Linked DNA regions of Halioglobus japonicus. The protein of the gene in region 1 interacts with the protein of each later gene in a pairwise test. Links are inferred from orthologs where the notes say so. Each region holds a gene or a part of one and is shown in the gene's direction. Other genes may lie near its edges.

Evidence for each region. Proteins that work in one complex are often made in the same cells at the same time.
Region 2: the proteins of uvrD (region 1) and lpdA interact in binary tests that used the Escherichia coli proteins (3 or more experiments, as listed by UniProt). The link is inferred for Halioglobus japonicus from one-to-one orthologs.

The regions. Positions count from the first base shown.
Region 1 is NZ_CP019450.1:659,747-663,620, forward strand. Bases 342-3,341 are described here. They hold uvrD (DNA helicase II), read left to right. Parts: upstream 342-764; coding sequence 765-2,918; downstream 2,919-3,341. Other genes in these bases: BST95_RS03140 (SIS domain-containing protein), read right to left, coding at 342-766; BST95_RS03150 (TRAP transporter substrate-binding protein), read left to right, coding at 2,972-3,341. Outside these bases: more of BST95_RS03140, read right to left, coding at 1-341; more of BST95_RS03150, read left to right, coding at 3,342-3,874. UniProt on the Escherichia coli protein: A helicase with DNA-dependent ATPase activity. Unwinds DNA duplexes with 3'-5' polarity. Translocates on single-stranded DNA with 3'-5' polarity. Initiates unwinding more efficiently from a nicked substrate than double-stranded DNA.
Region 2 is NZ_CP019450.1:2,507,984-2,511,755, forward strand. The notes cover bases 454-3,351. They hold lpdA (dihydrolipoyl dehydrogenase), read left to right. Parts: upstream 454-1,131; coding sequence 1,132-2,571; downstream 2,572-3,351. Other genes in these bases: odhB (2-oxoglutarate dehydrogenase complex dihydrolipoyllysine-residue succinyltransferase), read left to right, coding at 454-1,070; sucC (ADP-forming succinate--CoA ligase subunit beta), read left to right, coding at 2,701-3,351. Outside these bases: more of odhB, read left to right, coding at 1-453; more of sucC, read left to right, coding at 3,352-3,772. UniProt on the Escherichia coli protein: Lipoamide dehydrogenase is a component of the glycine cleavage system as well as of the alpha-ketoacid dehydrogenase complexes.

The DNA.
Region 1 (3,874 bases):
AGCGTTCTATCACCGGCGTACCGCCGGGCGCGAGGCCGATGGTGACAGCGCCTGATTCGCTGACGCGATCGAGCGCCTCCAGCAGCGCGGTGCTGCGACCTGACTGGGATATTGCCACCACGACATCGCGCGGGGTCAGGGACATGGCCACCATGGCCTGAATGTGCGGGTCTGAATGGGCGGCGCTGGGTATCTGCAGACGAAAAAACTTGTGCTGGGCATCAATGGCAACCGGAGCGGATGCGCCAAAGCCGTAAAACTCTGCCCTATTGGCGTTGGCAAGTGCCTCGACAGCGGCTTCAATCGCATCCAGGTCGAGTGAGTCGCGCACCTGGGTAAGGGTTTCCAGTGTGGCGTCAAACACCTTGTAGGTATAGTCGCGCGCGGTATCCCGCTCGTTGAGCGAGAACGGTTCGGAAGAGGTTGGCATTGCATTGCGGGCCAGTGCCAATTTGAAGTTGCCAAAGCCCTCGCAGCCAATGGCGCGGCAGAAGCGCACAACGGTGGGCTCACTGACACCGGCGGCTGCAGCCAGGTCCACAACGCGCATGTGCATGACCTGGTCAGGCTGGGCGAGTACCAGCTCCGCCACCTTTCGTTCCGAGCGGCGCAGGCTGTGCAGGCGAGATTCAATCTCGGGAAGTATGGGTCTGTCGGTGGCCGCCATGGCGAGAAATTCCTGTGCAGTGCCGCGTGAGTATAGCGCCCGTGGCGGATGGAAAAAATGTGAACCGCAGACCTTGGCTGTCGGGTAGAATGCGGGCATGGATGTATCAGATATTCTCTCCCCCCTTAACGAAGCCCAGCGAGAAGCCGTCGCTGCCGACAGCGGTAACCTGTTGGTGCTGGCCGGTGCCGGCAGTGGCAAAACCCGGGTGCTCGTGCACCGCATTGCGTGGCTGATTCGCGCCGAAGGGCTGTCGCCCTGGTCGATTCTCGCCGTGACCTTTACCAATAAAGCGGCGCGTGAAATGCGCTCGCGTATCGAGGAAATGCTCCAGGTGCCGTCCCATGGCATGTGGGTGGGTACTTTCCACGGTCTCGCCCACCGCCTGTTGAAAGCGCATTGGAAAGAGGCGGGGCTTCCGCAGAATTTTCAGATTCTCGACAGCGATGACCAGCTGCGCCTGGTGAAGCGCGTTTGCCGCGAACTCGAACTGGACGAGGGCCGCTGGCCGCCCAAGCAGGCCATGTGGTACATCAACTCGCAAAAGGATGAGGGGCTGCGGTCGCGGCATATCGATGTGCCCCATAGCGACCTGTTTGGCCAGACTATGTTGCAGGTATACCGCGCCTATGAGGAAGCCTGTGAGCGCGGCGGCATGGTGGACTTTGCCGAGCTGCTATTGCGCGCTCATGAGCTCTGGCTCAAAGCGCCGGAAGTCCTGGCGCACTACCAGGGACGCTTCAAGCAAATTCTGGTGGACGAGTTTCAGGACACCAATACGATTCAGTACGCATGGCTGCGGGTGCTGGCGGGGAAGCATATTCCGGTCATAGCCGTCGGCGATGACGACCAGTCTATCTACGGTTGGCGCGGCGCCAAGATCGAGAATATCCAGCGCTTTGCGGATGACTTCGAAGGCACGCGCACGGTGCGCCTGGAGCAGAACTACCGTTCCACTCAGACCATATTGCAGGCTGCCAATGGGGTGATTGGCTTTAACTTTGGCAGGCTGGGTAAAGAGCTATGGACTGCGGGTGAGTCCGGTGATCCCATTACGCTCTACGCTGGTTTCAATGAACACGACGAAGCCCGCTTCATCGTCGAACAGGCCCAGGACTGGATTGACGGTGGCCAGAACCGGTCGTCAGTGGCCGTGCTGTATCGCTCCAATGCCCAGTCCCGGGTGTTGGAAGAGGGATTGATCAGGGCTGGCTTGCCCTATCGCATTTACGGCGGCCAGCGGTTCTATGAGCGGCTCGAGATTCGCAACGCACTGGCATACCTGCGCCTGATCCAGAGTCGCGGCGACGACGCTGCTATCGAGCGTGTCATCAATACACCGCCGCGTGGCATTGGTTCGAAAACGCTCGAGGTGGTTCGCGAGGTCGCTCGCAGCCGTACCGTTTCCCTGTGGCAGGCCATTGCCGCAGCGATTGAGGAGAAACTGCTGCCCGCCCGGGCGCTGGGTGCTCTCGAGGGCTTTGCGGTGTTGATCAATGAACTCGACACGGGCACGGATGAGCTATCCCTCGAAGAGCTGGTCGAGCATGTGATTCACGCCTCTGGACTCATTGAATTTCACCAGAAAGAAAAAGGTGAGAAGGGGCAGGCGCGTATCGAAAACCTCGAGGAACTGGTCAGCGCTGCCAAGCAGTTCGTGGCAGAAGAGGGCGACGATGCGTCGCCATTGCAGCAGTTTCTGGATAACGCCGCGCTGGATGCCGGCGATGCCCAGGCGGATGAGCACGAGGACAGTGTGCAATTGATGACCCTGCACTCCGCCAAGGGGCTTGAATTCCCCCTGGTGTTTCTCGCCGGCATGGAGGAAAACCTGTTTCCCCACCGTATGTCTGCCGAGGAGCCCGGGCGCATGGAGGAAGAGCGTCGTCTCTGCTATGTGGGTATTACCCGCGCCATGGAAAAGCTGGTGCTGACTTATGCCGAGTCGCGACGCCTGCACGGCAGCGAAACTTTTAACGCACCATCGCGCTTTGTGCGTGAGATCCCCGCGGAGTTGCTGCAGGAAGTGCGGCTCAATACCACCGTGGCTCGGCCAGTGAGTACGCTTTCCCAGGCAGAGGTGCCAGACACGGGCCTGAGCCTCGGCCAGCGTGTTTACCACCAGATTTTTGGTGAGGGCACCGTGTTAAACTTTGAAGGCCGAGGCAACACCGCCCGGGTTGAAGTCAACTTCGACACCGAGGGCAGCAAGTGGCTGGTATTGCAGTACGCGAACCTGCAGCTGGTCTGACCCAGGCGCCCCATCGTTCGATTGAATAACAACAATATTGAGGAAACCAAGGCATGGCCACTGGCGATATGGAAAAGCGCTTAAGCCCCCTGATTATTCTGGTACTGGTCGCCGCGTTGGTGGCTGTTATTGCCCTATGGGCAACGGATACGTCACGCAATAGCGGCCCGGTTTACGCCGGAGGTGGTGTCAGCAATGCCGAGGTGATCGAGTGGAAACTGGTCACCACCTGGCCGAAGAACTTTCCCGGCCTTGGTTCTGCCGCCGTTAACCTCAGCCGCAACGTCGAAGCGATGAGCGGTGGGCGCCTCAAGATTCACGTTTATGGCGCAGGAGAGATTGTGCCGGCCCTGGGGGTGTTTGATGCCGTGAGCCAGGGGGTGGCCGATGCCGGCCACGGCGCCGCATACTACTGGAAGGGCAAGGTGCCCTCATCGGTATTCTTTACCGCCGTGCCGTTTGGCCTTAACGCCCAGGAAACCTATGGCTGGCTGCACTACGGCGGCGGCCTCGAATTGTGGCGCGAAGCCTATGCGCCTTTTAACCTGGTCCCGTTTGCCGGGGGTAGCACAGGTGTGCAGATGGCCGGCTGGTTTAACAAAGAGCTGAACACCGCGGATGACCTGCGCGGCCTGAAAATGCGTATTCCCGGCCTGGCCGGCGAGGTATTTGCCGCCGCCGGCGGGACCGCAGTCACTATACCGGGGGGTGAGCTTTACACCTCACTGCAAACCGGCGTTATCGATGCACTCGAATGGGTGGGGCCCTATAACGATCGTATTCTGGGTTTCCACGAGGTGGCCAGATACTACTACTACCCGGGCTGGCACGAACCCGGTTCAGTACTGGAATTCATCGTCAATGAAGATTCACTGAATGCGCTGCCGGAGGATTTGCGCGCAATTGTTGAGCACGCCGCGCGCGCGGCCAGTCAGGATATGCTCGATGAATACACC
Region 2 (3,772 bases), 1.8 Mb from region 1 along the record:
TTACCAAGATCCACGCTCAGGAAGGCGATACCATCGAGTCTGAGCAATTGCTGGCGAGCCTGGAGCAGGGTGCTGCCGCGTCCGCGCCTGCGGCCGCCGCGAGCGACGCACCTGCCGAAGCTGCCACGCCGGCGGAAGCTGTCGAAGACCTCGCTGCGCTGCTGGGCCCGGCTGCGAGGCAGCTGGTTGAAGAGCACAAGCTCGATATCTCCCGCATAACTGGTACCGGCAAGAACGGCCGTATTACCAAAGAAGATATTCTGATGTACATAAAAAGTGGCGATGCCGCTGCTGCCAGTGCGCCTGCCCCGGCCGCTGCTCCTGCGCCTGCCGCAGTACCCGCCACGCCTGTTGCGCCCACTGGCGAGCGGATCGAGAAGCGCGTGCCGATGACCCGCATGCGCGCCAAGATTGCCGAGCGCCTGCTCAATGCCACTCAAGAAACCGCCATGCTGACCACCTTTAACGAGGTGAACATGGCGCCGATGATGGCTCTGCGCAGTAAGTACAAAGAGCAGTTCGAAAAGACCCATAACGGTACGCGCCTTGGCTTTATGGGCATGTTTGTGAAGGCCGCCTGTGAGGCGCTGAAGCGATACCCCGAGGTCAATGCGTCGATTGACGGTAACGACATTGTTTATCACGGCTACCAGGATATCGGTGTAGCGGTATCCACCGAGGGTGGCCTGGTGGTACCGGTGCTGCGAGACGCTGACTTTATGAGCGTGGCTGACGTGGAAGCAGCGGTCAAGGATCTTGGACTGCGCGCACGCGACAACAAGCTGACGATTGAAGATATGACCGGTGGCACCTTCACCGTGACTAACGGTGGCGTGTTCGGCTCATTGATGTCGACGCCTATTCTCAATCCGCCGCAGACCGGCATTCTGGGTATGCACAAGATCCAGGAGCGCCCCATGGCAGTTAATGGCGAAGTGGTGATTCTGCCCATGATGTATCTGGCACTGTCTTACGATCATCGTCTGATCGACGGCAAGACAGCGGTACAGTTCCTGGTGGCGATCAAGGATTTGATTGAAGATCCTGCGCGTATCCTGCTGCAACTGTAATTCTAATGTTTAAATGGCCCCGCTGCGGCGGGCCTGACCTGGACTTGATACGAGAAAACAAATGTCTGAGAAATTCGATGTAGTGGTAATTGGCGCTGGCCCCGCAGGCTATGTGGCTGCAATCAAGGCGGCGCAACTGGGGATGTCCACCGCCTGTGTCGAGCAGTGGCTCGATGACAAAGGCAAGATCAAGCTGGGCGGAACCTGCCTGAACGTCGGCTGTATCCCCTCCAAGGCACTGCTGGACTCCAGCCACAAGTTCCACGAAGCAAAAGCTGACTTTGGCCTGCACGGCATTTCCGTGGGTGAAACGGCGATCGACGTGCCCGCCATGCTGGCGCGTAAGGAAAAGATCGTCGGCCAGCTGACCGGCGGTGTGGCCGGCCTGTTTAAGCACAATGGCGTTACCACCCTGCAGGGCACCGGCAAGCTGCTCGCCGGTACCAAGGTTGAGGTGACGGACAAGGACGGTAACGTCCAGGTCGTAGAAGCGAGCAATGTGATCATCGCGGCCGGTTCACTGCCCATCAACATCCCCTCTGCGCCGGTGGACGGTGACGTCATCGTAGATTCTACCGGTGCTCTGGAATTCTCCGAAGTACCCAAGCGCCTCGGTGTCATCGGCGCCGGTGTGATCGGCCTGGAGCTGGGCTCGGTCTGGGGCCGTCTCGGCGCCGAGGTTGTGGTGCTGGAAGCGCTGGACGATTTCCTGCCCATGATGGACCAGCAGATTTCCAAGGAAACGGCCAAGATTTTCAAGAAGCAGGGCCTGGATATCCGCCTGGGTGCGCGAGTGACCGGCACCGAGGTCAAGGGCAAAGAAGTGGTCGTGTCATACAGCACTGCCGATGGTGAGCACAGCGAAACATTCGACAAGCTTATTGTCGCAGTCGGTCGTCGCCCGCGTTCAGAAGAGCTGTTCAGCTCCGATTCCGGCATTACACTCGATGAGCGTGGCTTTATTTTCGTCAACGACTTCTGTGAGACAGAAGCCCCCAACGTCTACGCGGTAGGCGATGTCGTGCGCGGCCCGATGCTGGCGCACAAGGGATCGGAAGAGGGCATCATGGTCGCCGAGCGTATTCACGGCAAGCCAGCCCAGATGAACTACGATTGCATTCCGTCGGTGATTTACACCCACCCTGAGGTTGCTGCCGTCGGTAAGACCGAGCAGGAACTCAAGGCCGAAGGTGTACCTTACAAGGCGGGCACTTTCCCGTTCGTGGCCAATGGTCGCGCACTGGCCTCCAACGACTCCGATGGTCTGGTCAAGCTCCTGGCCCACGAAGAGACCGACCGCATCCTGGGTTGCCATATTGTCGGCCCTTCAGCGGCTGATCTGGTCCAGCAGGTGGTCATCGCCATGGAATTCGGCTCCAGCGCAGAAGATCTGGCGCTGACGGTGTTTGGTCACCCGACCCTGTCAGAGGCGGTACACGAAGCTGCACTGGCTGTGGATGGTGGGGCGATTCATATCGCCAACAGGAAGAAACGCAAGTAGAATTCGCCCGCGCACGTAACAATAAGACCAATCGCCGGCGTGCACAGGTAAACAGGGGGCTTGATGGGGAAACTCATTGGGCCCGTTAATTAAGCAGCAATAGCTATTTAGAGAAAAGCAGGACAGCACATGAATCTTCATGAGTATCAGGGCAAGCAACTGTTTGCCGAATACGGACTGCCGGTATCCAAGGGGTACGCAGTAGACTCCCCTGAGGATGCGGCAGAAGCGGCGGATCTGATTGGCGGTGATATGTGGGTGGTTAAAGCCCAGGTACACGCAGGTGGTCGCGGCAAGGCCGGCGGCGTAAAGTTGGTCAAGTCCAAGGATGAGATCAGGGAATTCGCCTCCAACTGGCTCGGCAAAAACCTGGTGACCTACCAGACTGACGAAAATGGTCAGCCGGTAAGCAAGATCCTGGTGGAATCCTGCACTGACATTGCCGAAGAACTGTACCTCGGTGCAGTGGTGGATCGCTCCACACGTCGTATCGTGTTCATGGCGTCTACCGAAGGCGGTGTTGAAATCGAGAAGGTAGCCGAGGAAACTCCCGAGAAAATCCTCAAGGCGACCATCGATCCTCTCGCGGGTCCGCAGCCCTACCAGGGCCGTGACCTGGCGTTCAAGCTCGGCCTGACCGGTGTTCAGATCAAGCAGTTCGTTAAAATCTTCATGGGCCTGGCCCAGATGTTCATCGACAAGGACCTGGCGCTGATCGAGATCAACCCGCTGGTGATCACCGATGAAGGCAGCCTGCACTGCCTGGACGCCAAGATCGGCGTCGACAGCAATGCCCTGTACCGTCAGGCGGATCTGCGTGAAATGCACGATCCCTCACAGGAAGACGAGCGCGAAGCGCACGCTGCCCAGTGGGAACTGAACTATGTGGCCCTGGACGGCAACATCGGCTGCATGGTCAACGGTGCTGGTCTGGCCATGGGCACCATGGACATCGTTGCACTGCACGGTGGTTTCCCGGCCAACTTCCTGGACGTGGGTGGCGGCGCTACCAAGGAACGTGTTTCCGAGGCGTTCAAGATCATTCTGTCTGACGACAACGTAAAAGCGGTACTGATCAACATCTTCGGCGGTATCGTACGCTGTGACCTGATCGCAGAAGGCGTGATCGGCGCGGTCGAAGAAGTGGGCGTGGAAGTGCCCGTCGTTGTGCGTCTGGAAGGCAACAACGCCGAACTGGGCA